Regions from separate parts of the Sphingobacterium sp. R2 genome, predicted to be linked through region 3. Evidence: riboswitches for the same ligand, from Rfam matches in the RefSeq annotation. Region 3 holds a riboswitch; each other region holds the start of a gene.

Region 1 (10,927 bases), 710 kb from region 3:
CCGGTTTGTCTTACACATCTGTGGAAAATGCGCAAATGAATTTGCTTAAAGAAGCAAAGGATATGTCGTTTGATGAGGCAAAGAAAAATGCCTTGCAAACCTGGAATAGTGAACTGGGAAGAATTTTGGTGGAAGGGGGCAAAGCGGACGACCGCGTTAAATTTTATACGGGATTGTATCATGCTTTACTTGGCCGTGGGCTTGCAAGCGATGTCAATGGCGCATACCCCAAAAATGACGGCTCGGTGGGGCAGATTGCCTTAAATAAGCAAGGGCAACCGATTCATCATCATTACAATACCGATGCGATCTGGGGTGCATTTTGGAATTTGACACAGTTGTGGTCCATTGCTTATCCGGACTATTACAACGACTGGATTCAGAGTCAATTGTTGGTCTATCGCGATGCCGGTTGGCTAGGAGACGGTATTGCCAACAGTAAATACGTTTCGGGTGTAGGGACTAATTTTACAGGTTTGGCAATTGCAGCGGCGTATAATGTGGGTATTCGTGACTATGATGTGAATCTTGCCTATGCTGCGGTGCGCAAAAATGAATTGGAAGGGAAAGACCGTCTGCCTGGAGCGGGGAAGTTAGATGTGGGCGTTTTTGTCCGTAAAGGGTATTCTCCGTATATAAAAGATGATAATGGCAGTCCCGAATTAATGACCAATGGATCTCCTTTTGGTGCTTCGCATACCTTGGAATATGCTTTTTCTGCCGGTGCAGCCGCACAATTTGCAAAATCATTGGGGCACCAAAAAGACTACATTAAATTTCAGGGATTATCCGATGGGTGGCGTAATCTGTACGATACCGCAACGAAGTTTATGCGACCAAGGGATAGTACTGGGCGATTTATTTCAAACTTTAACCCTTATGAACCATGGCGTGGATTTCAGGAGGGAAATGCTTGGCAGTATACCTTCTATGTTCCGCATGTCCCACAGGAATTGGTTAAACTGGTTGGAAAGGATCTGTTTAATCAGCGGTTGGATAGTATTTTTACGGTGTCGCAGAAGAATGTGTTTGGAGGTGGTACACAAATTGACGCTTTCGCAGGGATTGAAAGTCTTTATAATCATGGTAATCAACCGAACCTGCATATCTCTTGGCTATTCTATTTTTCTGGTAGACCTGATTTAAGTCAGAAATGGGTACGGGCAATTTGCAATGAGTTTTATGGTAATGATGCAATACACGGTTATGGCTACGGACAAGACGAAGACCAAGGACAGCTGGGAGCTTGGTATGTCTTATCCAGTATAGGGCTATTCGATGTACGAAGTCTCACCACCGAGAAGCCCGCACTTCAGATCGGCGCTCCACTTTTCGATCGGGTAACGATAGAATTGCCGGAGAAATTAAGAAAAAATAAATTTATCATTCAGGTGAAGAAAGAGCAGCCCAATAGTTATATTATTGATCAAGCTCGGTTGAATAATCGCTTGTGGAAAGGTTGGCAACTTCCTTTTGAACGTTTGGTGGAAGGTGGGATTTTAGATATCAAGTTGAAAGGTGACTAAATATTAGATAAAAAATAGCCCCATTCGGGGCTATTTTCAAGGTAGATTGGTTTGTTGATTGCCTACGCGATTTCAGCAATAAAATTGCCCTCTTGATCCAAATCGGCTTTGTGAGCTGCGATTTGTTGAAGATTAATATGTCCGATGACATATTTGAAATCTGGTGCGTAATATCGTTCTGTGATTTCACTGAAATTTAACTTTTCAATCAGTGTATCATCGGTGTATCTCAAATAAACCTTAATTAAATAATCTTGGCTATAATTTAAGGTGCTGGATTCTAAATGTTTTTTATACTCATAGCGGTATCCATAGCGAAGAGCCGCGATATCAGATAGCACAGCAGAACCTGTTGGGTGGCCACCTGCTCCTTTACCATAGAAAAATTGTTCGTCTGCAAAGGCCGCTTTCACCAATACTCCATTGTTCTCATTTTCTACATTATAGAGCATGCTGTCTTTGCCTACTAGGCGTGGTAATACATAAAGTACAACTTTGTTTCCGTCGATCTCTCTTGCCGTCGGTATCAATTTGATCTTGAGGTTCTTTTCTTTCGCAAAACGAATATCTTGCTGTCCCAATTTATCAATACCAATATTGAACACATCGTTTGGTTTGACATAGATACCGTACGCATGCGAAGCAACAATACATACTTTAAATTTGGGATCAAATCCACCGACATCCAAGGTTGGATCTGTTTCTGCAAATCCGAGTTCTTGCGCTTTCTTCAAAGCATCTGAATAGTGTTGGTTTTCGTTGAAAACTTTAGATAGGATATAGTTGGAAGATCCATTAAAAATGCCACTAACAGAGTGGAGCAATTCATTATCATAATACTCTTCTAAATTCCGGATAATAGGAATACTTCCACAAACAGCACCTTCATACAATAAGCTTGTACCATATTCATGCTGGATATCAACTAGCTCTTCCAAATGGCTCGCAATCATTTTTTTATTGGCAGAAACCACATTTTTTCCCGATTTCAGTGCGCGCACAGTTAGTTGGTATGCTGCTTCGGCATCATCAATCAGTTCGACAACAGTGTTAATCTCTGGATCACCTAAAATTGCCTCCGCATCAGTAGAAAACAACTCCGCTGGTAGGGAGCGTTTTTTATCACCGTTTTTAATGACAAATTTCTTGATCTCCAGATTAAGATTTTTGGTTTTGATAATATCATAAAGACCTTGGCCTACAACACCAAATCCAAACATCCCTATTGTTAATTTATTGCTCATATCTCTTCTTATATTCTCTTATTATTTTGTTCAATCTCTTATACTAATTCAGCAGCATACACTTTGTGCTCGCTCAGAAAGAGGCTAATAGTTTCTGTTAGTTTTGCTGTTTCGATCAAAAAGCCGTCATGACCATAGGTTGATTCAATCTCTTCGTAACGAGCATTGGGAATATGCTGTGCTATGAATTGTTGCTCTTGTGGAGGAAACAATAAATCTGTATTGACACTCAATACCAATGTTGGACAGCTAATGTTTGATAGTGCAGATTCAATAGACAATCTGCCGCGCCCCAAATTGTGGCTATCCATTGCTTTCGTCAGGAAATAATAGCTGTAAGCATTGTAGCGGCTTACTAATTTTTCCCCCTGATAATTTTGATAAGATGACGCTTTGTAGTCGCCGAGCTTATTCTGATCATTTTCGCTCTGTGTATTACTATAGGTTGTATAATTACGGTACGATAGCAATGCCATTGAACGTGCCACCTTTAGTCCCTTAGCTCCGCCATCAGGATGGTTTGCATAAAAGGTACGGTCGGTTGTAATGGCAAGGCGTTGGCTCTCATTGAATGCAATACCCCATGGTGAATGAACAGCATTTGTGCCAACGACGATTAAATGATCGATTGAGATCGTGTTGGAAGCTGCCCATTCCAATGCCTGCTGCCCCCCTAATGAGCTCCCGATAAGAACGTTGATACGCTTGATGTCCAGATGGTCAGCAAGAAACTGGTGTGCACTGGCCAAATCTTTTACCGTAAACTCCGGAAATGATAGGTAATAGGGCTGCCCAGTGGTCGGGTTAATAGACAATGGGTTGCTACTATTATAGGCCGACCCAATAACGTTGGCGCAGATGATAAAATAGTCGTTCGGATCAAATAAATCATCGGTTCCAAAAAGACCCGGCCACCAATCCAGGACGTTTGCATTGGCCGTTAGTGCATGACATACCCAGATCACATTGCTGCGATCTGGATTAAGTTGGCCAAACGTCTCATAACTGATTTGTAAATCAGTAAGCTCTCGTCCATTTTCAAATACAAAAGGCTCTGGGTGCAGATAAATATGCTTACTCATTTTACGTTTAAATTTTATAGCCGAAAGTCTAATTAGTTGATTTTATCAAAAGCTTGTTGTAAATCTGCTTTGATGTCATCAATATGTTCTATTCCGACTGACAGACGCAACAGTCCTTTAAACACACCCGCATTCGCTTGGTCGTCCTCACTCAATTGTTGGTGGGTCGTTGCAGCTGGATGAATAATCAGCGATTTAGTATCGCCTACGTTAGCTAAATGACTGATTAATTCTAAGCTGTCGATAAAGTCGTTGGCTTTCTGGGCTGCGTCGCCTTTTAGCTGGAAAGAAAGCACTGCGCCGTATCCATTTTTAAGATATTTTTGTGCATTTGAGAAACTCGGCGAGCTTTTTAATCCCGGATAATTTACCTTTTCTACCTGAGGATGGGCCTCAAGCCATCTAGCGATTTCCAACGCGTTGTCGACATGCCGTTGTACACGTAAAGACAATGTTTCAAGGCCTTGTAACAACAAGAATGAATTGAAAGGAGAGAGTGCTGGTCCAAAATCTCTTAATCCCTCTACACGCGCGCGGATTGCAAATTGTATATTACCAAATGAGCCATTTTCACCAAAAACATCTGAGAAGACCAATCCATGATAGCCATCGGACGGTTCGGAAAATTGGGGATACTTCCCATTTCCCCAGTTATAGTTACCTCCATCAACGATGACGCCACCAATGCTGGTTCCATGACCACCAATCCATTTCGTTGCCGATTCAACGACCACATTTGCGCCGTGCTCTAATGGTTTAAATAAATAACCCCCAGCTCCAAATGTATTGTCAACAATTAATGGCAAATCGTATTTTTTGGCTACAGCAGCGATTTTTTCAAAATCAGGAATATTGAAACTTGGGTTTCCGATTGTTTCAACATAGATAGCCTTAGTTTTATCGTCAATGAGCGCTTCTATTTTATCAGCTTCACCATCGGTCGCAAAACGCGCTTCAATACCTAGCCGTTTGAAGGAAACTTTGAATTGATTGAATGTGCCTCCATATAAGTTGGACCCTGCAACAAAATTGTCGCCGCTTTCAAGAATATTATTTAATGCAATAAACTGCGCTGCCTGACCAGATGCAACTGCGACTGCTGCAACACCACCTTCTAAAGCTGCAATCCGCTGTTCAAATACATCCGTAGTTGGATTCATAATCCGGGTATAAATGTTTCCAAACTGTTTTAACGCGAATAGATTGGCTCCATGTTCTGCATTTTCAAATACAAAAGATGTTGTTTGATATATAGGAACTGCTCTGGATCCTGTGGTAGGATCAGCGATCTGGCCAGCATGAACCTGTAGTGTTTCGAATTTTAAATTTTTGTTAGAAGACATAATATATTAGATTTTAAGGTTTCAAAAAAAGAATTTGTAAAGGTAAAAGAGAAGCATACACACCTACTTGGAAGGTCTGTCAATCGTTATCCAAGAAAAAGGAAATGATGTTTAACAAGCAGTGAAGTGTGTATGCATACGCATTCGCATCGATACTTTTTTACGATGTAGTACACTTTTGCTGTTCGCAAGGTTCAGTTGTATTGAACCTGAACCTGAATTTGTAATGGATTTCAGTAAGTTAATAAGCATTGTCTTATATCATTTATATGCTCCAAAACGGTATTGTTTTGGACAGGAATTGGCACCTTTTCAAGCAAATTGAAGGTTGCCAGTGGGTCATTGAGCCAGTCTCTCGCCACTTCTTTATAAATCAAGACCTACTGATTAAGGAAGGTGTTGATTAGAAATCTTCTTTCGAAGACGATACAAATATAAACTTCTTTTTTATCAATGCAAAAGAAATACGTTTTTTTTAGTTAAAAGGGAGCTACCTCCGCAGCTGGAATTACATATTTGTTATCCAATATCAATACATAAATACAGCGGTTTACCTTATGTTTTTTTTAAGGTGATATTTTCTGCAAGCTGATCTAAATCGGTTAAAAGGGGTTTTAAAGCATCAATTCTACTGTAGATATTGTGTTTTATGTCGTGATTAGATTCTCTACCTAACGATAGGGAGAGACCAGCCAAATGCGAATTGATGCGATAGGAGAGTGCTTGAAAATGATGGATATGAGACCAGTCTACCCACTTGTGTTCAGGTTCCTTCTTCATTTGATTGATCGCATCGGAAAATAGAGCCATGGCAGTCTGTGCCTTTTTTCGAGCGAGCCGAATGTCGAACGAACTTTGCAGATCGTCGGAAAGGCGTCTGTTGATAATTTGAAAATAATGATGGTTATACAATGCGACCTCTTTTGCTAAGTGGATTATGCTCGAGCTTTGGCGTACTGGTATCAAAAAATAGCCCGCTATTGCCAGCAGCGCACCAACTAAAGTAAAAATTATTCTACTGCCTAAAATGATATTAATATTTCCTTCAAATAAGTTTAATGCAATGACTATGCCCAGCGTAATAAAGATCACACTGACCATATAATTTGATCGGTTGAATAAGAAGAATCCAAATAACCCAGTAGCGGCAATGAGAAGAAGAGCAGGCAGAAAGTCAATGCAGACCAAACAGAGTATACCGACGGCAATTCCCGAAAATGTACCTAGTATGCGTTCTATATTACGTGTTTTAGTCATTGAAAATGCAGGTCTCGCAACGATGGCAATAGTGAGTAAGATCCAATAGGTATATTTAAAATCCAAAAAAGATATACCTATCAATGCACCTGTTCCGAAGAGAACCGCCATACGGAGTGCAAAACGGAAAAGTGGATTATGGAGATGGAGTCTGCTCTTGATATCATTTAAACTACGCAATGGACGGTTGATAAATTGCTGATACTCATTAGTGTCAATTTTGTTTTTGATTTCTTGATTCTGATAAAAAGCAACTTGAATCCGTTTGAGAACTTCAATAATAGCTTCAATATTGCGGATGATGGAAGCAAGAATACCATTTGCTTGCGCAGTCTGTTGTTCTTGGATTCCCTTTAGATCCGACAACAGTGCACTGATTTTACTGTGGTTGTCGTAAAGCTGCTCTGCATAGCGAAACCTTTTATTAGGCTGCGAAAAACTATCGATTTCCAAGGCCAGTAATTTTATACTACGACGAATTAGCGGAAGGCTGCCGGTATCCAGCAAATTTTTTCGAATGGCATCATAATCATGATCCAGTGCAATAATTAATTCGTGTAAATCAATTAATCCATACACTTGACTAAGCCAATAGTTGCTTTTGTGCCAGCGTTGGCTAATGATTTTTTCTTCCCTAAATAAGAGCGATCTGATTTGCTCTTGTTGTTCACTGATCTGGCCATAAATTTTTCCTACGCGGCTGTAAGTCAAGTCCAGCGGAATATCCGGATCGTAAGATTCTGAACGTATCAATAGAAATTGAGATAAACCGTGAAACCCATTGGCCATGGCGTGTTTCAAAGAACGATAGGGTTGTATGTAAGCCTGCAATAGGCTAAAGAAATAATAGATGCTGGCGCCTACGGTAATTTCTAAGCTCACTGAAAGCGGATGCTGAGGGGCCATACCGATGACAAAGCTCATCAGAATCAATGTCATGTTCCCAATTGCGGCATAACGAGGGCCGAAAATTCCATAAAAAGTACAGATAAAGCCTGCCGAACTCAATAAAATAACCAGCGGCCAATGATAAGGAAAAAGATAAGCTGTAAAAAGCGAAGCAATAAAGAAAGTGGGAATACAAACAAGGGCGGAAGAAAATTTATCTTTCCGATTACCTGGAGGATCAGTTAATGTAGTCAATAATGATCCCACCCCAATACCGATGGCTGCGTTTGCCGGTGCGCCCAACAGATAGATCGCCAAACTCGGCAAAATGCTGATAGATACATTGCGAAAAGCATCGCCAGTATGTTCACCCTGGATGAACCGGATAATATGGATATAAAAAAGGTAGAATCTTTTCTTTAACGATTCAATGCTCATCAATCAGTTTACTAATTTTCGCTGCAAAAATACAAATATTATGCTTAATATTTTGTATATACAATTTATTTGTTTTGAATATTATGTATTTTGTAGATTTTTATTTTGATTCAATTCATGTTAATCAAATTTCGCCTTGAACCCTGCTGTTTGACGTTCAGCAATAATTGCTCGTAAAAGGCCGTTTGCGTTCGCTTGATATAAAGATGACCGTACATAGCCAACTCTAACGGTCATATGAGCTTCTTATAATAAGCCTTTCTGATGGGAGCGGTCTAGCGCTAAAAATAAGGGGATTAATCGCCGAGTAGAGAAAATATTCTTCTAAATTCATTGTTAAGCATATAAAAAAGAAGGGGTATCCTCTTTTAGAATACCCCTTCTCTTTATTGCGATGTTGTTTTAACTTAAAAATAAGATCTCTCTCAATTTTGGAAGAGGCCATTTTTTGTCATCAACAATTTTCTCCAATTTGTTGACATGATAACGGATCACATCGAAATATGGCTTAACCGATTCATCGTAAGCGATTGATCTTTCACGTACGTCATCAATTTGGTTTGCTTTTTTACGTTCCTGACGCATTGCTTCAGCTTGTTCCAAAATGGTATTTACGTGTGTTGAAATACGTTCTACAAAGTTTAATTGAGAGCTAAATGCTGACTGCGCTAGACCAAGGTCTTTTAATCCTTTGACATTTTCAATCAATTCGTTTTGATAAATGAAACATGCAGGAGCAATTTGGTTGTTAACCATCTCTTCGATAACACGTGCCTCAATTTGTAATTTCTTATAGAAGTTTTCAAGCAAAATTTCGTGGCGAGCTTCAGATTCACGTTTGGTATAAATACCTAATGATTCAAACAGCGCTAAAGATTCTTCTTTTACATAAACATCTAATGCTTTAGGCGTCGATTTGATGTTAGAAAGACCACGAGCTTCGGCTTCTTTTTCCCAATCTTCGCTATATCCATTACCTTCAAAACGGATCGCTTTTGAATCTTTGATGTATTTGCGGACAACGTTTAAGATCGCGAGATCTTTTTTAGTGCCTTTTTTGATTTGTTTATCAACTTCTGTTTTGAATTCGATCAATTGTGCTGCAACGATTGCATTCAATACCGTCATTGGTAAAGCGGAATTTGCCGAGGAGCCGACCGCACGAAATTCAAATTTGTTACCAGTGAAAGCAAATGGTGAGGTACGGTTCCGGTCTGTATTGTCCAATTTTAATTCAGGAACTTTAGGAATACCATGCCATAAGTTTGCCTCTGCTTTTACTTTTTTAGCAACACGAGCAGATTCAACTTCTTCAAGAAGTTCATCCAATTGAGAACCTAAGAAAATTGAAATAATTGCTGGAGGAGCTTCGTTTGCACCCAAACGGTGGTCGTTGCTTGCACTCGCAATAGAAGCGCGCATTAAGTCAGCATATTCATAAACTGCTTTGATGGTGTTAACAAAGAAAGTCAAAAACATCAAATTATTCTTCGGAGTTTTACCGGGAGACAGTAAGTTTATACCTGTATTTGTGATTAGCGACCAGTTATTGTGTTTGCCCGATCCATTAACACCAGAGTAAGGTTTTTCATGTAACAATACTTTGAAGTTATGTCTTAAAGCTACTTGCTCCATGAGGTTCATTAACAATTGGTTGTGATCGATCGCCAAGTTGATCTCTTCATACATTGGCGCACATTCAAATTGGGACGGAGCAACCTCGTTGTGACGAGTTTTTAATGGAATACCTAATTTCAAAGCTTCATTTTCCAAATCCACCATGTAAGCCAATACGCGTTCTGGAATGGCACCGAAATAATGATCTTCCAATTGCTGGCCTTTAGCGGACATGTGTCCAAATAGCGTGCGGCCAGTTAACTGAAGGTCCGGACGAGCATTATACAAAGAAAGGTCAACCAAAAAATATTCTTGTTCAATACCTAAAGAGGCATTGACCTTGGTAACAGATTTATCAAAATATTGAGCGACATCAGTTGCTGCTTTATCAACAGCATTGATTGCTTTTAACAAAGGTGCTTTATAATCTAATGATTCCCCTGTATAAGAAACAAAAACTGTAGGAATACAGAGTGTTTTACCAGCTCCTGTTTCATAGATGAAAGCTGGAGAAGATGGATCCCAAGCAGTATAACCTCTAGCTTCAAACGTGTTGCGGATACCACCATTCGGAAATGACGATGCATCTGGTTCTTGTTGCACTAATGCATCAGCTGTAAATTTTTCAATGGCTTCACCGTTGTCATCAGGTTCAAAGAATGCATCGTGTTTTTCAGCAGTCGAACCAGTTAGGGGTTGAAACCAGTGCGTGTAATGTGATACACCGTGATTAAGTGCCCAAGTCTTCATCGCTTGTGAGATATGCTCAGCTAAATCTCTTGAAATAATTTGGCCCTCTTCAATGGATGCAACTAACTCCTTATATGAATTTTTAGGAAGGTAGTCTTTCATTTTGTTTACGGAAAAAACATTCTTTCCGTAGATGTCAGTTGCTTTTTTAGTTTCAACTTTTTCAAATGAAGCGATTTGGCGTGAGCCCGCTGCTTCTACTGCTTTGAATCTTAGGTTCGACATTTGTATTTTGTAGTTAAATTACAGTTTTGTTGATTTTGTTTTTCAAAAATATTGTGTTTTTGTTAAAAATTGAAATTTTTTTTGATGTTTTTTTAAAAATAATCTGTCAAACAAGGTTTTTTGGTATTAAAAAAGGTGTGATTTCTAAAAATCACACCTTTTTATTGTTTTGTGCTAGAATTCGAGCCCCCAGTCTATTCCTTTTTCCGTGGCTGGAATCCCTTTCTTCATCCAATTGGGGGCAGGAGCTCCTTTTAGAAAATGGTCAAAGAACTGCTGCTCTCGAATTTGTATATCTTTTCTGTTTTGTCGCATCATCAGATTATGCTCGTCACCATTGTAATTCAACATCCATACAGGTTTTTTCAATCGGCGCAATGCGGTAAACATTTCAATCCCTTGATACCATGGCACAGCACCATCATTGTCATTTGCCATGATAACAACAGGAGTATTTACTTTATCTAAATGGAATAATGGTGAATTTTCAATATAGAGTTCTGGTGCTTCCCATAGCGTTTTACCGATACGACTTTGTGTATGTTCGTATTGAAATT
Region 2 (10,927 bases), 980 kb from region 3:
TCATTACGCGACAGCGCTTTTCTTTTTTGGATGATCTGATCAATAAATAGGACTTTATTTTCGAGTTTAAACGGAGATTCTGGAGTATCTAAGACTTGGAAGAGCACATCGCTGATATATTCGTCTTTGGTATCATAGCCTGTAATCTCTCCTGTCTTTTTGTCGACAGATTCTTTAAAGCACGGAGCAGTAATATAAAGGTGTTCAACGGCGCGGGTTGTTGCCACATAGAACGTGTTAAGGGCGTCCATGTAGTTGAATAGCATCTCTTCAAAATATTGTTTGAAAAATATAGATTTGCCGACCGTAGATGTGTATTTGATTGGAATTTTCCCCAATTGGGCAAAAGGAGTTTCGGATGTCTCGATCCAAAAATCGCCATTGATCATGCCGTCGAGATCCCATGAACAAAATGGAATCATAACCACGTCATAAGCCAGTCCTTTTGATTTGTGTATTGTCGTTACTTCAATCGCATTAATTTCTCCATTGGAAGGGAGTACAGCCCGGTTGCCATCTTCTTCCCAGAACTCTAAGAACTGTATAATGCCACGTTCGCCATTGGTGGAAAACGTTGAGATCATATCTTTGAATGCGAGAAGGTAAGGGAGGTGAATATTGTCCGTGGTTGTGAAACCGTAGATTTCAATAAGCTTTTCAATCAAGTGGACCAATGGCTGTTTCTGCGCCATTTCCCAGGAGTCAATCAGCGCCTCAGGGAGATAATCTTGAAGTGCGCGGATGTCGTTGCCGGCAAATTTTAACCATGCATTCTGATCAACTGTATTATTCTGTATATGCTGATAGAGATAGACTATCTTTGCTTTATGAATGGTATGTTTCTCGGAATTATAGACCAATGCTTTCAGCGTTTCGATCAGTAGGAGAACAGCATCATTGCTGGCTAGCGACAGCGCATCTCCTGATATGACTTCAAACCTGAGCTGTTGCTGTTTTTTGAAATCCATGAGTTTTTCGATAACCAACTTAGCTTGTGAATTACTACGCACTAAAATACCGATCTGTTGGGGTTGATAGCGTTTGTCGAGTAGCCATTCGCTTATTTTTTGGCATAAATTGACGAGCGATTCTTCGATTACCTGATTTCTTCTGTAACGTCCGTCAGTAACTGGAATGTAAGCGATCTCAATAGAACCTGATTGGTCAAGTTTTCCTTGTTTATGGTCAGGCACCTCCTGTTGGCTGTTTTCATACGCTTTGACAAGCATGCTATCATTGCCCGAGGAAGCCCACCACTGTTTGCCTTTTTCATCCAGGCTTTCGGATACTTTTTCATTTAATACCTGTTGCAAATGTTTTGGAATACTGCTAAATAGGTAATTGTTTAAATGGATAATATTTGGAAGACTTCTAAAATTGGTATCGAGGCTTCCGTTTTCGATAAAGGTTGTTTTGTTATCGTCGTCCAAGTGAAAGGCTTGGACAATCTGTTGTTCTACCTGTTGGAGTAGTATTCGCCAATCGCCATTTCGCCAGCGATAGATGCTTTGTTTAACATCACCTACAATCAGGTGTTCGCTGACGGTACCTTTGGCATCTGCCAATGCATTGATCAGTAATGGACTATAGTTTTTCCATTGAATGCGCGAAGTATCCTGAAATTCGTCAAACAAAAAGTAGTTAAAGCGATTGCCGATTTTCTCCCAGATAAATGTTGGGTCGCTATTTTCATCAATTCCGAGCTTGTTTAACAGAATCTGAGAATCGGAAATTAACTGGGCACCATTATCGCGTCGCCACTGTGTCAGTAAATCGCTCATTTCTTTGAGTAAACGCAGGTAATAGAGGTTATTCTGTACTGCTTGATAGGCAATGTAAGCGGATAGGTTGTCGTGTAACTTTTGGAAGGATGCCAAGATCGGGTTAAATGCAGCCATAAGATCATGACGTATATTTTTATCACTATCCGTAAATGCATCTTCATTGTCGATTAACAGAAGGTATTTTTCTATTATCTTGGCAATTTCAGAAGCGCTCAGTTTTTCCGTCTTTTTACTGGTTTTGCTGGCTGAGATTATTTTATTGCGCGATTTACCCTTCAGGTCATTTTCAGTGAGGTTGAATTTTTTGAATGTCTCACTAAACGCTTCAATTGTCATGGATAGCGCTTCGGTAAATGCGCTTATCTTCTGTTCAATCTCCTGATTGAGGAGATTAAAAACCTCCTTGGGATTTGCCGAGTTGATGTAACTATCAAATTCCTGGAAATTTTCAGAAAAAATAAGGCTCGCTAAGCTCATTAATTGCTGACGGTAGTTCCAATTTTCATTTTTTGCTATCTTCTTTTCAGCATAAGTTATAATCCAATCGAGTAGATCGGGTCGCTCATCCAGTAATTGATTGAGCATGACTGTCAGCTCATTTTTCACTTTATTGACGTTCATTTCAATCTTGTAAGCTGCATCAAGATTGAGTTCATACGTAAATGCACGGATGACCTTTTGGGAGAAACCATCAATTGTACTTATCGTAAAATGACTATAATCATGTAGGATACGACGATAAACACGGTGAGCTTTCTCCTGCACAAGGTGTGACGTCCAACCTGGCTGTTGTGCCAGTAATAACTTTCTGAAATCTTCAATTTTAGGACTAGGGTGGCCTGTTGCCAGGCCATGGAGTACCGTTAGGATACGTTCCTTCATCTCGGCAGTTGCCTTATTGGTGAATGTCACCGCCAAAATTTCCTTGTAGCTATTCTCGTTGGATAGGAGGAGGGTGAGATAGTGTAAAGTTAAGCTAAAGGTTTTCCCCGAACCGGCAGAAGCTTTGAGTATTTTTAATGGCGCAACGGATTTCATAGAATGAAGGTAGAAAGTAAAAAGTGAATTGGCAAAAATGGCGAAGATTATTTTAATTGAGAAAAACAGACGTAATTTGAATCTAATTTATTAACCAAATTATCGTTTATGATATATACATGGTGACGTAATATGATGAGTTGATTACCTTTGGACGAAGCTAACAGCTGTACAAATTACGTTGGTGTTGACGGCAGAGCTCGTGTAATGATGTATGTTTTAAAAGGGGGGCAAGATGTTAAGGATGTCATTTTCAGTGAATTTTATAAAATCATGTTTATGATTAGAAAAAAATAACTATCTTTGCATCCCCTCTAGTATGAAGCTCGGGGGATATGTTGAATACATAAAATAAATTAAAAAATGGCAACTAAAATCAGATTGCAAAGACACGGTAAAAAAGGACGTCCTTTTTACCACGTAGTCGTAGCGGATTCTCGCGCTCCACGTGACGGTAAATTCATCGAACGTATTGGTTCTTACAACCCAAACACTAATCCAGCAACGATTGTTTTGGATTTTGAAAAAGCTTTGGATTGGATGAATAAAGGTGCTCAACCGACTGACACAGCTCGCGCTATCCTTTCTTACAAAGGTGTTCTTTACAAAAAACACTTGCAAGGTGGTGTGAAAAAAGGTGCTTTTGATGAAGCTGCTGCTGAAGCTAAATTTGCAGCTTGGACTGAAGCTAATGATGCAAGAATCTCTGGTAAAAAAGATGGTTTAGCACAAACTAAAGCTGATGCTAAAAATGCTGCTTTAGCTGCTGAAGCTAAGAAAAAAGAAGAAAAAGCTGCTGCTGTAGCTGCTAAAAATGCTCCTGTAGCGGAAGAAACTCCTGCTGAAGAGACTGAAGCTCCTGCATCAGAAGAAACTGAAGGTTAATTCTTTCATAAAGTATTCGAGAAAGCCGACTCAACCTTGAGCCGGCTTTTTTTGAAACAGCCAATAGGCTAATAGTTTGCCATTATCATGTCTTACATCTAATTGCCAAATACGAAAATATGACTATTGATCAAAGCTTTTACATCGGTTATATCAGCAAAACAAGAGGGCTTAAAGGGGAAGTACAGCTATTTTTTGAGTTCGAAGAATACGAGAGTTTGGATATGGACGTCGTCTTCGTGGAAGTGAACAAAAAGCTTGTTCCTTATTTTGTTGACGTCATCAAATTTCAAAAGAACAGCACCGCTTATGTGACATTCGAGGATGTGGATCATATTGATAAGGCTCAAATACTTGTGCGTAAAAAGCTATATCTTTCCAATGATAAAATGCCGGAGCGTGATCCAGATGATTTTAGATATACGGATTTAATCGGCTTTTTAGTAATTGATGAAAACCATGGTGAACTGGGGAGAATAACAGATGTTCAGGAATTTCCACAACAATTTGTTGCTACCGTAGATATGGATGGCAAGGAGCTGATGTTCCCGCTTTCGGACGATTTGATCTTAGGTATCGATGGCGAAGAGGAGATTATTGAAGTTGAATTGCCAGAGGGCTTGGTGGATCTCTATAAAGAATAAGCTATCCCCGAGCTTAATTCAAATGAATAGCGGTATACTATAACTATTGCAGTAATTTCTTATCTTGGTCCGTGTATTATTGTTGGCCATAATTATTCATTGATATTGAAACCGTTATTACTGCTGCTATTCGCATTTTCGTTATCTTCCTGTACTTTCTTTAGCAAGAAAAAGGCGTTTCCTGAAGGCAATTACCAAATGATATTTGGTTATTCGAATGAGGAGTATAAAAAATTAAAAAGCGAATCTTCCAAAAATGTGGAGGCAGATGTCTATGGTAATGACCCAATGCTATACCGATCTTTTCTCTCCCTCCATGATAAAGACCAATTTGTCCTAGCCATCGATGACATATTACTCTTCGGGAAGTATAGATTCAACGGCGACCGATTAGAGTTGACGGACGAGAAAAAAGGTAGCATCGGATTGGATATTGTTAAGGTAAAACAAGATTTTATTCAGCTGAGAGGTGATTTTTCACAGTTTAACTCCGAGCGTGTGCCTACTACCGAAAGACTTTATCTCAATTTTGCTTTAGATAAAACCCCTATACGCGAGACGCCAAGCAAATTTGACAGTCAAGTGAACTTGTGGCGGAATGCTCCCGTAAGAACAGAAAGTGAAAAAGAGATCAAGGCGAGGGCATTGAATTTTGTTGATTATTCTATCGCTTACTTTCAACATATATCGAGTTCTGGTACACATCACGATTATCGAATGGATGGTGTTGAATCGCCAATTATTTATGCGGAGAACGGTATTGTGCTGAAGGCGTGGAAAGATGTGCCCGAGTCGTGGAAAGCGTTGTTTTACAATGAACAAAATGCATTGATCGCTTATCGCTATTTATTTGATGGCTTTAAATATGGATCGAAAGAGGAATACCATGTAACAGGACTTCTATTAATCACGTTTTATCTCAAAAATCTACGGAATTCCCTAGCAACGCATCATTAGCCGATCCTGTTGTGGCGTAGTCAATCTGTTGGCTGTCAATGATCCTCGATCGTTAATTTTATCTGTTTTTTAGGTCTTTAAGTTTTGGTGGAGCGTAAATTCCTGTTATTACCTGGAAATAAACCTGAAGCCGTATTTATTGCGGTCTTTTCGCTGCCTTTTAAGCCTTTTCGAAAAAATATTTTTGTCTTTTGATTTTTTAAAACGATATTAGCAATGCTTATAGAGAAAGGCCGAGGGAATAGACCCGTTGAAGCCTTAGCAACCTGTATTGTTCAAGGTGCTAAATTCTACCCTACTCCATGTGGGAAAGATAAGTTACATGAAGATCAACGATTCCTCGACGTGTGCGTTTCGATATAAGCCAACCAAACTAAAAAACAGTTTTTTTAATGAAGATTATCGATCATATCCAGAATGCCAAAGGAAAAACATTGTTTTCTTTTGAGCTATTGCCACCGGCGAAAGGACAGGGCATCCAAAGTATTTTTAAAACCATGGATGAACTGATGGAGTTTAAACCTCCTTTTATCGACGTAACTTACCACCGGGAAGATTATATCTATAAAGAGCATGCAAGTGGATTACTGGAACGCGTTTCCTATCGCAAACGTCCTGGGACAGTGGCGATATGTGCAGCAATCATGAATAAATATAAAGTTGATGCAGTACCCCATTTGATATGTGGTGGTTTTACTAAGGAGGAAACCGAAAATGCACTGATCGATTTGAACTTCCTGGGCATAGATAATGTCTTGGTATTGCGCGGAGATGCACGTAAGGGCGATGCTGATTTTATTCCAACGGATGGTGGACATGCTTTTGCAACAGACTTATTGCAACAGGTTACTGATATGAATAAAGGAAAGTATCTTCATGAGGATATTGTCACTTCAGAAAAAACTGATTTTTGTATCGGTGTTGCAGGTTACCCCGAAAAACACTTTGAATCACCGAATTTTAATACTGACTTTAAATATCTGAAACAAAAAGTCGATATGGGGGCGGAATTTATAGTAACTCAAATGTTTTTTAATGTCGAAAAATATAAGGAATTTGTTACTAAATGTAGAGATAATGGAATCCATGTGCCTATTATTCCAGGATTAAAGCCACTGACAACTAAAAAGCAACTCGTGACCTTACCAAGAATATTTCATCTGGATATTCCAGAAGAACTGAGCGATGCTGTTTCGGCATGTAAAACAAATGCCGACGTCAGACAAGTCGGAGAAGAGTGGTTGGTACAACAATGTCAGGAGCTGATCAAGTTTGGCGCTCCGGTTCTACATTTCTATACGATGAGTAATCCGGGGCCAACAAAGAAAATTGTACAAAAACTAGCTTAACTCATAAAAATACCAGGTAAAGGGAGCTGATAAGCTCCCTTTTTCATTTTTAAGATATTCTATAATTGACCTTATAGCCCAGTCGTCGTGTTTATGACTTATTCTTTTAATTGAGTGGAAGCGACAGTGTATTTATTGTCAAGTACTTGTGTTAAATAGTGTTAATTAACATCCTGAAATCAGGATAACTTTTTACATTAATGTGCTATAAAGGATTTAATAAAAAACCAATTGACCTTATGACGTACAACAGAATAAATTCTCTACTGGGTTTTGCTTGTGGACTCATTGCCACATGTGTATATATTGCTACCGTGGAAAAGACGGTAAGCTGGTGGGATTGTGGTGAATTCATTGCCTGTGCTTACAAGCTGGAAGTAGCACACCAACCTGGGGCACCCTTATTTCTTCTGATTCAAAATATATTTTCTAACCTGGCTTTGGGTAATGCCGGTAAAATCGCCTATTGGATGAATATCGGATCGGCAATTTGCAGCGGGCTTACGGTTACATTTTTATTTTGGACCATAACAGCAATTGCCAAGAAGATACTCCGCGAAGACAAATGCATACCCTTATCCAACAGCTTGCAGATTTTCGGAGTAGGAATTGTTGGTGCAATGGCATTTAGTTTTAGCGATTCATTTTGGTATTCGGCTGTAGAATCCGAAGTTTATGCGATGTCGTCCTTGTGTACAGCAGTTGTGTTTTGGGGAATACTAAAATGGGAAGCTCGTGCTGATGAAGAAGGTAGTGACCGTTGGCTGGTATTTATCGGTTTTGTTATGGGGCTTTCTATTGGCGTTCATTTATTGAATCTTCTTGCTATCCCAGCGATAGCGATGGTTGTCTATTTCAGAAAAGCAACTCAGGTGAGTGGAAAGGGTACCTTAAAAGCTTTTGTCGTAGGTGTACTGATCCTGGGGGCTGTTTTGTGGGGTATTATACAATGGTTGGTTGGCCTGGCAGCTAAAGTTGACCTTGTATTTGTAAATTCACTTGGAATGGGATTTGGTTCCGGCATTTTCTTCTCATGTGCATTACTATTAGGCTCGATAGTTTACGGTTTGTATTATTCGCATACAAAGCACAAATACACGCTCAACACCGCTTTGTTAGTTTTTTGTTTTGTTTTATTTGGATACAGTTCCTACACCATGGTCATGATCCGGGCAAAAGCAAACCCATCCTTAAATAATAATGCACCGGATAATGTATTTTCGTTTTTGGGCTATTTGAGCAGGGAACAATATATTCGAGAACCATTACTCAAAGGTCCGTATTATGATTCGCAAGTGGTTGGTGTAAAGAGTAAGACAGGCTATCGGAAGGATCAATCGGCGTATGTTCCCTTCACACAGGTAGACAAATATCAATTTGATAAGGAAACCTTTTTCCCGCGTATCTATAGCCAAGATGGAAGCCATCAAGCCTATTATAGAAGTTACCTCAATTTGAAAGAAGGGCAACAGCCAACGTTCTCCGATAATTTTAAGTTCTTTTTCAATTTTCAGCTTGGCGATATGTATACCCGGTATTTCTTATGGAATTTTGTCGGTAGACAGAATGATAAGCAAGGGTATGGAACGTATAATGACGGGAATTGGCTGTCAGGAATCAAAACATTGGACAATTGGCGCCTGGGGGGCCAAGATAAACTTTCCCCAGCTCAAGAACATGATCCGAGCCGAAATACCTATTTCTTTCTGCCGCTGCTTTTGGGGATAGCTGGTGCGCTATGGTTGTATCGAAACAACAAGCCTTATACTTTGGTCGTAACCCTGCTGTTTGTATTTACGGGAATAGCGATTGTTGTTTACCTCAATCAAACGCCCATGCAACCCCGCGAACGGGATTATGCTTATGTGGGCTCTTTCTACGCCTTTGCAATCTGGATTGGACTGGGGCTGATCGCATTGGTTCGTTTCTTCAAACGCTTTTTACGAACACACTATGCTTTGGCGACAGGTTTATCCTTTGCGTTGCTGGGTGGCCCCATTATTTTGGTTCATCAGAACTGGGACGACCATGATCGATCGGAGAAATCGCTGGCAAGGGATTTGGCGCGTAATTATCTTGAAGCCTGTGCTCCAAATGCGATTCTATTTACCTATGGCGATCATGATACATTTCCGGTGTGGTACTTACAGGAAGTGGAAGGTGTGCGTCCCGATGTGCGCGTGGTCGTCTTAAGTTATCTTACCGGTGATTGGTATATGCAACAGGCCAAGCAGCCGACTTATCGGGCAGCAGGTCTCCCCGTAACAATTCCGGCAGAAAAGACAAAAAAAGGTGTCCGTGATTATATTCCCTTTGTGGATAGGCAACTTGACGAAGCTGTTGATGCCGGTCAGTTATTACAATTTGTGACCTCAGATGATCCAGAATATAAAGTTCAATTGAGTTCCGGCGAGATGGAAAATTATTTCCCCTCAAGAAAAGTAAAACTGGACGTCGATAGAGCGGATGTCGTTAAGAAAAATGCAGTTCCATCTTATTTGCAGGAAGCTATTGTATCAACGATGGAATGGGAGATACCAACTGAACACCTAACAAGGGCTGATTTAACAATCTTATCGGTGCTTGAAAATAACCAATGGAACAGGCCCGTCTATTTTTCAAATATGTTGCCAAGTGATCTTAAATTAGGTTTAGATAAATATCTTGTTAATGAAGGTTTCACGTCTAGACTGATGCCGGTCGCCGCTACAGAAGAGTCAACTGAAAAGCAAAGTGGGCAAGCCGGACTAGTGAACATGGAAGCTTTATATCATAATATTATGCACACGTATAATTGGGGGAATATAAAAAATGCTCGATATGTTGATACGGATTCATTCCGCTTTTCAAGCATGTATGCAAGAGATATTTTTGGAAAAGCAGCGCGTCTGTTATTGGCTAATGGCCGAATAAAACAAGCGGGAGAAGTTGCTAAAAAGGCATATGATCAATTACCGGCGCGCGTGTATGCTATGTCAGATGCGGTAAACTATGCTGATATTATTGATAGTCTATATCGTTCTGGACAACCTCAGCTCGCCAATAATATGATGGATCGAAATCTAAATTATGTAGCTGAACATATGGAATATTTGCATCAACTCGTAGTGGATAAGAAAAATTTAAGTTTCGAATGGAATGATATTCAGGTTGGATTGGACTCGGTAGACCGCTACCGTAAAATTTTATCGGATGCGAAAGAGGATAAACGATTGGCACGCGTTGAGGGCTTAAGGCGTCAATATCAAAACTGGTATGGTCTAGAGTAATGCTTTTAACAAACGAAACCAAATTATTGGGTTTGGCTCAATGGTAACTGGATGAATATGCTTGAGGTGATGAACCAGATGAGGCCGTTTTCATATACTGAAAGCGGCCTCGATACATATAGGATAGGGAAATGAGCCAAATGATTAAAATTTCATGCCTACTCCAAAGCCAAGCAGAAAGGGATTTATATCAACTTTTGCTGGTATGGATAAGTTGGGAGCTAAGTTGGATGCATCCACATTCACATCTGTCTTTAACAGAATATATTTAGCATCTAAATTCACAAAGTATTTGTCAGATAGCTTAAAATCAATCCCAAGTTGGGTAGCGAAGCCAAAAGCATTGTCGTATTTCACATTCTTTACAGTGGATCCAGCATTAGCACTATAGAATATCGTGTAATTTATCCCTGCGCCCACATAAGGTTTTATAGCTCCGTCGGGGAAGAAGTGATATTGTGCTGTAAGCGTAGGAGGAAGAAGCCATACGCTGCCTAGATCGACATTACTGGAGGAACTTCCACCAATCGCAGTTAAATCTGAACCTGTTGTATGCACCTTATGTTTTGTCGTTCCAAGAATCAATTCCGCCGCAATGTTTTTTGTAAAAAAATAGGTGAAGTCGAGTTCAGGAATAAATTTTGTGTTGATATCCACGTCTCCGCCTATCGTGTTAATAGTAGCCGATTCGTTTGGCATGACTGCCACTCCTCTAAGTCTCATTTGCCAACGTTGATTAGGGATTGTTTGTGCTTGTAAACTTAGTGCTCCTAAAGTAAGTGTCAATGCGATTAAAAATAACTTTTTCATATCGTTAAGGGTATTTGTTTGACGTAAAACTATTGCTAAAATCAAGGCAAAAGAGTGACGATAATCAAGTTGAAAAATGAATGATATAATGCTCGGAGTAGTGTACATGACGTACCTTTATAAATTATTGTCAAAAAAACACAGCTGTGTATGTTTTGACTCTGGGGGTATATTATTTGTCAGTCTTGAAT
Region 3 (10,927 bases):
ATCGCTACGGGATAGCATTCTTATAAAAGCTTCCCTTCCGCTTTACAGAAAGGCAATTTAACTCAATTGCAGAACTGAATCCATAAAAAAAGCTTAATAAGACAGAAAGATGATGATTTAGGTTCCGATAATTTGATTTCAGAGAAAACAACCTTATCTTGTAAGTAAACGCATTGGCCATGTATAATACACTTCTATTCAAAAAATATCTCCCGGAAGATTTTGACGCTTTCCACGACTTGGTTAAATCGGATGATGTCATGAAATACATTACCGGTAAAGGATTGCCCAAAGAACAGGCCCGGAAAAAATTCGATTCGATTCTAGAAATCAACCAGGATCCTGATTTAGGTTATTTTAAAGTAATCGAAGCGGATACGCTAAAGCTTTTGGGCGACTGTAAGCTTGTTAATTACAAAAAAGATCCAAGTGTATTCGAAATTGGTTATTTGCTCCGCAAAGAACATTGGGGGAAGGGGCTGGGAACACAGATTTGCGAGTCGATGCTTGCCCTTGCCACAACATTAAATCCAGATAAAGATGTGATCGGTATTATTGATCCCGATAACACCGCATCGAAACGACTACTGAACAAGTTCGGATTCAAAAGTTTCTTCGTTGGGTTAGAGGATGCTTTAGCGACCGAGAAGCTTATCCTTAAACGAACAGTATCCGAATAAGCAAAGCCCATTTGTTTATTAGAAATAATCTTCTCAGCCCATGTCCGAGTCAAACAAAAAATCCATGAAGCTTAAGGTGAAGAAAAACTGTTACACACACGAAAGTCTTCAAGATACCTTATCATTCTTTGGCGTAAATTGCCACCGCCCCTATTACATTTCTTCCGGTAATCCCATTTTTGAATACCCAAGCAATGCTTTTCGTATCGACTTCTATGCGATCTGTATCTGTACCGCAGGAGATATCACGATTGAAATCGATAATCAGGAATACCATTTTTCAAAAAATAGGATTCTCGTATCGGCACCGACAACAATTATCAAATTCTCACAAGTCAGTGCCAACTTTAGAATGAAGCTGATCTTCTTTGACAAAGCATTTCTTCTCAAACATATTGTCAATCCATTTTTTATTGAGCAACTGGGATTTTTTAAGAACTCGACTTTTACCATAGTCATTTCCCAAGACAAACAAATTGACAAGCTCTTAAAATTAATAGACTACCTCAAAGAAGTTTCTTTAAGAACAACGCATTTTACAGCAGATATCATCCGCACGGTTATTTTTAATCTCCTGTTAGAAATTGCCGACGAACTGGCATCTAAAGACCAAGATCCAATGGAGAGTGTACAGGAGACCAACAACTTGTTCTATAAGTTTACAGATCTGGTACAGCGACATAGCAACCAATACAAAGACGTACAATATTACGCCGACCAGTTATTTATTTCAAACAAATACCTCATTCAGGTTGTTAAAAGAGCATCAGGTAAAACACCACATGAAATTATTGATGAGCATGTACTTAAAGAAGCCTATGTGCTGCTCGGAAATCCCGAAAAGACTATCTCAGAAATTTCTTATGAAATCGGATTTAATTCCATCTCAGCATTTGGTCGTTTTTTCAAAAAATACGCTACTTTATCGCCATCAGAGTACCGAAAGCGACAAAATATGTAGATAGCGGAAATTCGGTAGAACAATAGCGAATTTGAGGGCACAAATGATTAAGGTTGTCTTAGTAACTTTAGTCAAGGATTAAAAAACATCAGAATCATGAAAGAAATCACCTCAAAATTCGACAAAGTATTAAATACATCTGCTGAATATGGAAATGTAAATCATGAACCTGATTCAAGCAAAGAACAACAACGTAATACACCAAAGAAATCGATGCCTTTTTCTGATCAGATCGGTAATTATCAGCGCAATAAAGGCATTCCCCCAAAATCATATAAAGACAGTAAAATCTACATCGTCGGAAGTGGTATAGCAGGGATGTCTGCTGCTTATTATTTTATCCGCGATGGACATGTTCCTGCGGAGAACATCACATTTCTCGAACAGCTCCATGTGGAAGGTGGCTCGTTAGATGGGGCGGGTAATGCTACCGATGGTTATATCATCCGCGGTGGCAGGGAAATGGATATGACCTACGAAAATCTTTGGGATATGTTTCAGGATATCCCTGCATTGGAGATGCCTGCCCCTTACAGTGTGTTGGACGAGTACCGTTTGATCAATGATAATGATTCCAATTACTCGAAAGCCCGTCTCATTCATAAACTGGGCGAGATAAAAGACTTCAGCAAGTTTGGGCTGGGCAAAATGGATCAGCTGGCCATCATTCGATTGCTCCTTAAAAATAAAGAAGATCTAGATGACTTAACCATCGAAGACTACTTCAGCGAATCATTTTTATCCAGCAATTTCTGGAATTTCTGGCGTACCATGTTCGCTTTCGAAAACTGGCATAGTTTACTTGAGCTGAAATTGTACATGCACCGCTTTTTACATGCGATAGACGGATTGAATGATCTTTCATCACTTGTATTCCCAAAATACAACCAATACGACACTTTTGTGACCCCTTTGCGTAAAGTACTTCAAAGCAAAGGTGTAAACATTCGATTCAATGTATTGGTCAAAGATCTGGACATCCAAAGCAATACTGATGGAAAAGTTGTGGAGGCCCTAATTACAAAACAAGATGGCAAAGAAGTAAAAATTCCAATCGGGAAAGACGATTTCGTCATTATGACAACTGGATCAATGACAGAAGATACCTTCTACGGGGACAATAAAAACGCGCCGATTATCGGTATCGACAACAGCAGCAGCGGTCAAAGCGCGGGCTGGAAGCTCTGGAAAAACCTCGCCGCCAAGTCAGCCATATTTGGTAAACCCGAAAAGTTCTGCAGTAACATCGAAAAATCAGCATGGGAGTCTGCAACACTGACTTGTAAGCCTTCGGCTTTGGTTGAAAAACTCAAAGCATATGCGGTCAATGACCCCTATTCGGGTAAAACAGTTACTGGCGGTATCATCACCATTACCGATTCCGATTGGTTGATGAGTTTCACCTGTAATAGACAGCCACATTTCCCTGGACAACCGGATGATGTTCTTGTCTTATGGGTATATGCCTTATTTATGGATAAAGAAGGAAATTACATCAAAAAGCCCATGCCCGAATGTACCGGAGATGAAATTCTAGCCGAGTTATGCCACCATCTAGGCATCATTGATCAACTGGAGAATGTTATCACAAATACCATTGTACGTACGGCGTTTATGCCTTACATTACGTCTATGTTTATGCCTAGAGCAAAGGGTGACCGTCCAAGAGTTGTCCCTGAGGGCTGCAAAAATCTTGGCTTGGTCGGTCAGTTTGTCGAAACTAATAACGATGTGGTTTTTACCATGGAAAGCTCAGTACGCACAGCTCGGATTGCCGTATATGAACTTTTAAACTTAAATAAACAGGTTCCAGATATCAATCCCCTTCAATACGACATCCGTCATCTCTTAAAAGCAGCCAAAACGTTAAATGACGACAAACCGTTTATAGGAGAAGGTTTACTGCGTAAACTATTTAAAGGAACTTACTTTGAACATATCCTGCCACTTGGTTCCGCGGACGAGGAAGAGCATGAATCCTTTCTCACAGAGCAGATCAGCAAATTCAAAGATTGGTTAAAGGGAATCAAAGGATAAGGATAAAAATCAGAAAAGAACAGCAATGATTTTAAATAATAATAATAATAATAATAATAATAATAATAATAATAATAAGATGGACTTTAAAAATATAACAATTGCAGGAAGCGGTGTTTTAGGTTATCAGATCGCTTTCCAAACTGCTTTTCATGGCTATGATGTTACCGTATATGACATCAACGATGAGGTACTTGAAAAAGCAAAAGCTAAATTTGATCTTATGGCGCAGGCATTTGAGAAAGATCTTCATGCCAGTCAGGAACAACTGGCTTCAACCTTCGACAGACTCAGTTACGATTCAAACCTTGCTTCGGCAGTAGCAAACGCAGATTTTCTGATCGAAGCTGTTCCCGAAAACCCTGCCATTAAAATTGGTTTCTATCAGGAGTTAGCGAAAGTCGCTCCAGAGAAAACCATTTTTGCGACAAACTCCTCCACCCTACTACCAAGTCAGTTTGCCCAAGAAACTGGCCGTCCAGAGAAGTTCCTGGCGCTACATTTTGCCAATGAAATCTGGAAGCACAATACAGCAGAAATTATGGGCCATCCGGGTACAGACAAAACGGTATTTGAGCAGGTTGTAAACTTTGCAAAATCCATTGGCATGGTTGCCCTACCGCTGCATAAGGAGCAGCCTGGCTATATTGTAAACTCCTTACTTGTCCCATTACTTTCGGCAGCAACGGATCTTTTGGTCAACGAAGTAGCCGATGCCCAAACGATCGACAAGACTTGGATGGTTGCCACGGGAGCGCCAACAGGCCCCTTTGGCATACTCGATATCGTTGGCATCACAACAGCCTATAATATTAACAAAATGAGTGCCGAGGCAACCAATGATCCCATAAAGATAAAAACTGTAGCCTATCTCAAAGAACATTTTATAGACAAGAACAAATTAGGCGTCGCTACCGGGGAAGGGTTTTATACCTATCCCAATCCAGCCTATCAATCGCCAGACTTTTTGAAGTAATCGACTGGCTTTCGAAAGAACGCGACTTCAATAAACAGCTCGTGCATGATATTGCAAGATAACGGATAAATAAGACTTGTTATACAGTATACAGAAATGCCTTTCAAATGCTGATTTGAAAGGCATTTCTCCAACATCTGCTTAGCGTATTATCCATATAAGGAATCTTCAATTGCATTCCACAGTTGAATTCTTTTTTGCAGCGCAACTTTACTAATTTCCTTCATTTCCGTCCATTTAACCTCATCGTCCTTCGCAAGATCTGTAATCATCTGCATCGCCAATGGACCGTGTTCGTCACCATCTAAATCAATATGCCGCTGAAAATAATAAATAAAACTGTCTAAATTGGCTGTGGGGAAATTCGCTTTAATTTCTTCTAAAATAGACGTAAACATTCCGGGGATGAGGTCTTCACGTCCAAAGGTAAACACCGCCGCAATTTTATGCACCTCGCCCTCGGCAATCACTTCAAATGTAAAATTCAGAAAATCTTTGATTCGCTTATCCAATGTTGTCATTGCTATAACATCGAATATATTATCCGATTTTTTGGCATTGGCAATAAATTTATTGATCAAATGGAGATCGGCCCCCATAGCAGACATGGCGTCGAGATACATCTCAAAATGGCTTAATCGACGTCCATCGATATATTCATCCGACTCTTCTGCCAATACAATTTCATTAATCAAATAGCGCGTTGAAGGATGTTCACTGGCGAACCATGGAAGTGTGGTACAGGTTAATTTGATCTGTAAAGCTTTTAATAAAGACATAAAATCCCATACAGCATACACATGCCCTTCGGTAAAAGAACGTAAATTTTTGATCGTTTTGACTTTACGGTATAAAGGGTGTTGCAATAATACTTCGCGTTCAGCAGCAATGTATTCGTTAATTTCCGCAATTCTATTCATGGCGCAAAAGTATTGTGTTATCTCTGCTTTTTAAAGTATTTTCGATGAGATTACAGTAACATGATAAATTTCCCATCCAGCTAACCGCTTTATAACCAAATCACAGCCAACACCCCGCCTCGCTTTGACCTCCCTATTTCTGTAGCTAACGCCCATTTAACCTTAAAAACAAAAAAAAATTTCATTATAAAAAATAATCTACTATATTTGTAGAGTATTCAGAATTGCATGATGCAATACCAACCGAGTGGAGGCACCGCGGTGGTAAATTAATACGGGTTTCGACCAAAATAAACGTCGCAGAACGATTATTTTCCCAATAAGATCTGGATACAGTTTATGGTTTAATCCTTTAAATTTTTAAATTGTATGGCTACTACAACAAATCTTTACCAACATTTACTGGAAAAATTCAGTTATTACTCCACAGATGAACTGATCCAGCTCAACAACGACACCATTTTAGGACAAGGCTGGGGATCATCGAAAGCTACCTTCAGGACAGCTTTGATCAGTACGTTTTCAAAAAGGGGACTTGATCTTTCTAATATTATTTCCAAGGAAGACGGTTTCACCTCGGTGAAGCAGGTACCTGTACGCTTGGAACAGAATGTCCTGATTCCTTTACAGTAATGCCCTATAAACAAAAAAAGAGTAGGCCTAGCCTACTCTTTCGTCAATGAGTGATGATATCTTAATGTATGATTGAGCGAATGGGCTGTTTGCCGAGCGTCGTCTTTGTAGGACGAGAGATCGTCGCAATTTTGAATTTCTGCCACATCCACTTTCGTTCTTACTTTGCTGATGACCTGATTTAATTCCGATTTCCAGTTGCCCGGATCGCCAAAATCGTCCATCCAATTTTTATTGATAAACTTTTTGTAGTTCAAAAGCAAAATATACAATTCCTCACCACTACCGGCGCGATTGATTGACGTGCGCCAGTTCTCTAATTTTTCTTTAAAACTCATAACCAGCAATATACAAAAGAAATACGACTTGACCAAATATTCCGAGTTTTACCGTACGTATTGACAAAGATTTGACAGGATAATCGCTTTTTCGTCGGGGTCGACAATTTCATAAAAACTGTTATCTTTATCACCGCAGCCTGAGCGCTTAAACGGTTGCAATTTAGTTGAATACATGAGTATGCGATATTTTGATTTTGAAAACAGTAAATACGGCTTTCCCTTAGCGATGGATGCCCATCGGTTTGAGGACAATACCGACCTGATTTTTGAAGCCGAACCACACACCATCAACTTTTTTGAGATCATGTTTTTTGAACAGGGAAGCGGGGTGGCATATACCAATGAAAAACGTATTGATCTATGCCCAGGAACCATTTTATTCGCTTTTCCCAATCAGATCAAGCAATATGAATTTGATAAAAATAGCGTCAAAGGATTCCATTTAATCTTCAAACCTGAGTTTTTGGAATCGTTCTTTCAGGATAAGACACTTGTATATAAACTACCCTATTTTTACAACTATTCATTTTCGCCCTATATTGTCGCAGCAACTCATGATTTCGAGGTATTTAAAATCCTGCTTTCCGAAATTGTTTTTGAGATCGGAACATTTCGATCCGACAGTCCCAATATGATTCGCGCATTCCTTGCCAGTATTTTACTGCGGCTGGATCGGCTATTTCGCGCATTTCACCATATAGCCAATGAAGGCTCGAACAATAATTTGCTGACGCGATTTAAAATGCTCATGGAAGAGCATGTCAACTCCAACCTGAACTGCAATCAATACGCGGACTTACTGAAAATACATCGCAATGAGCTGAATCGTCAAATTAAAGCTTATACGGGCCACAGTCCAATCCACCTAATCCAACGCCGAAAAGTTCAAGAAATCAAACAGCGGCTTCTCCTGGACGAGCAGTCTATCGCCCAAATTGCCGTTGAACTTCATTTCAGCGATCCTAATAATCTTTCCAGATTTTTTAAAAAACTAACGGGCATATCTCCTTACGCCTATAAGCAGAAAATGCAAAATGATAGTTTTTCATAAACTTGTGATAGCTATCCATTGACAAAGCGGGGCTATCTTTGCATAGATCGTCGTTGCATTCATCAGATGACGGTCACCGTTTTAAGATTCATCAGCTGGATACGTTTATGTTATCGAGCATCACACTTGAAAAAATATGCTAAAAGCACTACTATTCTGTTGTTCACTTTATGGGCTACTTACTAACCCCGCATACCGTATTACTGGCCGTTTAGTTGACCACCAGTACAATCCGGTTGGTTATTTCATAATTGAAACCTTTGTATCCAATACGGAAAGGGAGCCCTTGGCCTTATTAGGTCGGGATACCGTTAGGAATAGCAATGGCGAATTTAAGATCAAGGTGTTAAAAAAGGGGAGCTATCTTCTAAGGATAGCCGTTCCGGATTACACCGATTATTCTCTTTTTACCACCATACAGGATTCAACCTACTCCTTTCCTGAAATACATTTGCAGCAAACAAAATAAGTGTTACCTATTCAACCTTGTATCCCATAGACCGCATTTTTGCGATCGCATTTGCCTTCTCTAGGGTGATTGGTCGTATTCGCTTAAGGTATCCTAGGGGCTTACTAGCCCCCTTGTTTGCCTATTCTTTGCCGACTGGTTGCTATTTAGTTACCATTTTAGCAGAGAAACAGCTAAAAAACACCAATCAAACAGCAGAGAAACGGCAAAGAAACAGCAGAGAAACAGCAGAGAAACGGCAAAGAAACAGCAGAGAAACGGCAAAGAAACAGCAAGGAATAAGCAGAGAAAGAGCAAACCAATGCCAAGCCAATCTCCTAGCAGGAGCGAAGAAGTACCAAAGAATAGGCAAAGAAATACCAAAGAACGCAGGAAAAAACACTGCGTATTATCTGCAAAAAATCAATCGACAACTAAACTTTTACCTTATATTGCGGTCTCATTAACACGTACACAAACAAGAATTCTTCTATTTTAGTCCAAACGCGATATGATACTAGCTATTTCCTTCAAAACCATGCTCGCCCTTCTTCTGCTTGGCTCTGCCAGCGATGTCTATGTTGATAATAGCAAATACGAAAATAGCAGTGCCTATATCCATCAAGACCAGTTGGGAGACGGCTATGCCAAAATTGGCGGTCGTATTTACTATCGTGGTAAAGAAATTGTCAATGCCAATGCCGGTTCTTTTCAGTTTTTAGGTGATGGTTATGCAAAAGACACCTGGAAAGTCTATTTTCGGGGGTCAATTCTAACTGATGCCAGCCCATCTACTTTCCAATTTCTTTGCGACGGTTATGCTAGTGATGCTTGGAGAGTTTATTTTTATGGCAAGCCATTGTTGGACGCAACAACTTCCACCTTTAAGACACTGGGAAATGGTTACAGCAAAGATACGTGGAAAGTCTACTATTTAGGCAAGGAAATTAATGGGGCAAACGCTTCGAGCTTTGAAAATCTCGGTCGGGGGTATGCGAAAGATCATTGGAACAGCTATTATAGGGGCGAAAAGAACGAGAGATTTGCTGGTCCTACCACACAGCCTCTTGGTGGTCAATATTCCAAGGACAATTGGTCTGTTTTTTATAAAAATCAGAAAGTGGAAGGGGCTTCTGCTTCAACGTTTGAATACCTTGATGATGGCTATGCCAAAGACGCCTGGAATCTTTTTTACCGTGGAATTAAAGTCGAGGGCGGCAGCCCCAACTCTTTCAAATCAATCGGAAATGGCTATGCCGTAGACCCCTGGGCAGTCTATTATCAGGGAATAAAAGTTAACGGCGCTTCGGCATCCACCTTTAAAGCACTTGGGGGAGGGTATGCAAAAGACTCCTGGACGGTCTTCTATCGCGGCCAGGAGTTGAAAGGAGCGAGTGCTTCAACCTTTGAATATTTGGATAACGGCTATGCCGGGGATGCATGGAGCAAGTTTTATAAAGGGAAAAAATTGGATTGATCTATTCGATGATAATGTTGATCCCGACCATTTTAGCTTTGTATTTAATTTTTTCGATAAGACCGTAGTAGCTCCAGTTTCGCAGTAAGAATTTATCGCCTTTGGCAATTTCCTCCTTATTGGATTGGTTGACCAACAAGAGGGTGCCTGCCTGTGCTTTCACACAAAGTTCAATTAACCGGCGGCTATAGAGATGGAGTTTGGTGTCTACATAATTTTTCTCCTTTTCGTTATAGTGTTCCAAGCTTTTCATTTTCCGCTTACGACCACGCCCACCTTTATCAAATGCTGCAGCTTTTTGCAAGCGATGCCGCGCGGCTTGGATGGCCATACGTCGGTAAGTAAACTCTTCTTTATTACCGATCTGAAAGGACTCCTTTCCGATGGTCACTGCTATGGGATGTTCGATTGAAAGCGACGCTTCGGCGATAATGTTATCTTTCAATTCTTGGATTTTCTTTGGGAGCTCGAGGGCCAACAGCAGAAAGATCTTGCCTTTAACAATTTTGATTGCGCTGCTGCAGACTTTGATTTGCCCAACCAATGCGCGCTGAAGAAGAACCCGCTTATCCGACCGGTCTTTACCGAGGTAGGTTCGAAACGGTATTTTGAATAATGTGAATTTAAAATCTCTAGTATTCTCATCTTTACTCAAATTAATTTGCCTACCAGGAAAGGGAATGGGCATATCCTTTTTGTAATTACGAAGTGATTTTTCGCCCTTCCAATAGGAGAGACGATCTGCCTGAAAATATTTGATTAAAACCGTATTTATCTGTGATAGAATATCCGTAGGAATTCGACCCTTAAAATAATTAGATAGCACGCGGTAAGTAGTGTTCATGCGTGAAGTATTCAATACACCTTCCGGATCCTTTGCCTGATCGGCCAGTTTAATTTTAACATCATCTTGCAAATAAATCAGGTCTTTCAGATTTTCCTGCACATATTGGTGGGTGATGACCATATTAGCGGCACGGAATACGAGATCCTGCCATTCAAAGAGTTTTTTAAAATATTCCGACCGTTTTTCTTTATCGTCACAATCCACGAACACCTGTATTTTCCGGGTCAACACCATTGTATCAGCTGCCATATTGCTTTTATTTTTTTTATGCTATTTTTTTTGATTTAATTTTTGCGTGCGCATTAATAAACAACGTCCTTACCTGTCCCCCATCCAGCTGCAATGCTTCCGAAATTTTGTCGAAGGAATACTGCAATTCGTAGCGCATGCGAAATACTTCAGCTTCCTCTTCGGTCATTTCACCATTTAACTTAAATTCGACCGGCTTGGCTACAAGCTGCATTTTCTCCTCACTATGAACGATGGCACGTAGGTATTCGATTGCATTTTCAATTTGTAGACTAACCTCATAATCTGATATGTTCCCCATATAGTA

What was found. Region 3 has a riboswitch for S-adenosylmethionine ahead of VXM68_RS21820 (5-oxoprolinase). Riboswitches for the same ligand answer to the same signal wherever they lie in the genome.
Region 1: it holds a riboswitch for S-adenosylmethionine, as region 3 does, so the genes downstream of both, VXM68_RS18920 (O-acetylhomoserine aminocarboxypropyltransferase/cysteine synthase family protein) here and VXM68_RS21820 (5-oxoprolinase) in region 3, are expected to answer to the same signal.
Region 2: it holds a riboswitch for S-adenosylmethionine, as region 3 does, so the genes downstream of both, metF (methylenetetrahydrofolate reductase [NAD(P)H]) here and VXM68_RS21820 (5-oxoprolinase) in region 3, are expected to answer to the same signal.

What each region holds. Positions count from the first base shown of each region.
Region 1 is NZ_CP142884.1:4,505,816-4,516,742, reverse strand. It holds gene VXM68_RS18935 (GH92 family glycosyl hydrolase) at 1-1,526, shown strand, start outside; gene VXM68_RS18930 (homoserine dehydrogenase) at 1,589-2,770, opposite strand; gene metX (homoserine O-acetyltransferase) at 2,809-3,852, opposite strand; gene VXM68_RS18920 (O-acetylhomoserine aminocarboxypropyltransferase/cysteine synthase family protein) at 3,885-5,195, opposite strand; SAM riboswitch class I at 5,458-5,570, opposite strand; gene VXM68_RS18915 (FUSC family membrane protein) at 5,751-7,778, opposite strand; gene VXM68_RS18910 (glutamine synthetase III) at 8,181-10,370, opposite strand; gene VXM68_RS18905 (prolyl oligopeptidase family serine peptidase) at 10,545-10,927, opposite strand, start outside.
Region 2 is NZ_CP142884.1:836,697-847,623, reverse strand. It holds gene VXM68_RS03490 (UvrD-helicase domain-containing protein) at 1-2,822, opposite strand, end outside; gene VXM68_RS03485 (30S ribosomal protein S16) at 3,186-3,707, shown strand; gene rimM (ribosome maturation factor RimM) at 3,827-4,351, shown strand; gene VXM68_RS03475 (hypothetical protein) at 4,457-5,308, shown strand; SAM riboswitch class I at 5,526-5,628, shown strand; gene metF (methylenetetrahydrofolate reductase [NAD(P)H]) at 5,701-6,657, shown strand; gene VXM68_RS03465 (DUF2723 domain-containing protein) at 6,897-9,926, shown strand; gene VXM68_RS03460 (OmpW family outer membrane protein) at 10,071-10,736, opposite strand.
Region 3 is NZ_CP142884.1:5,213,324-5,224,250, forward strand. It holds gene VXM68_RS21795 (GNAT family N-acetyltransferase) at 180-680, shown strand; gene VXM68_RS21800 (helix-turn-helix domain-containing protein) at 745-1,641, shown strand; gene VXM68_RS21805 (oleate hydratase) at 1,738-3,678, shown strand; gene VXM68_RS21810 (3-hydroxyacyl-CoA dehydrogenase) at 3,758-4,654, shown strand; gene VXM68_RS21815 (DUF3050 domain-containing protein) at 4,804-5,574, opposite strand; SAM-I-IV-variant riboswitch at 5,784-5,877, shown strand; gene VXM68_RS21820 (5-oxoprolinase) at 5,944-6,207, shown strand; gene VXM68_RS21825 (hypothetical protein) at 6,240-6,545, opposite strand; gene VXM68_RS21830 (AraC family transcriptional regulator) at 6,721-7,599, shown strand; gene VXM68_RS21835 (hypothetical protein) at 7,736-8,068, shown strand; gene VXM68_RS21840 (hypothetical protein) at 8,086-8,514, shown strand; gene VXM68_RS21845 (DKNYY domain-containing protein) at 8,559-9,524, shown strand; gene VXM68_RS21850 (hypothetical protein) at 9,526-10,620, opposite strand; gene VXM68_RS21855 (RNA polymerase sigma factor) at 10,637-10,927, opposite strand, start outside.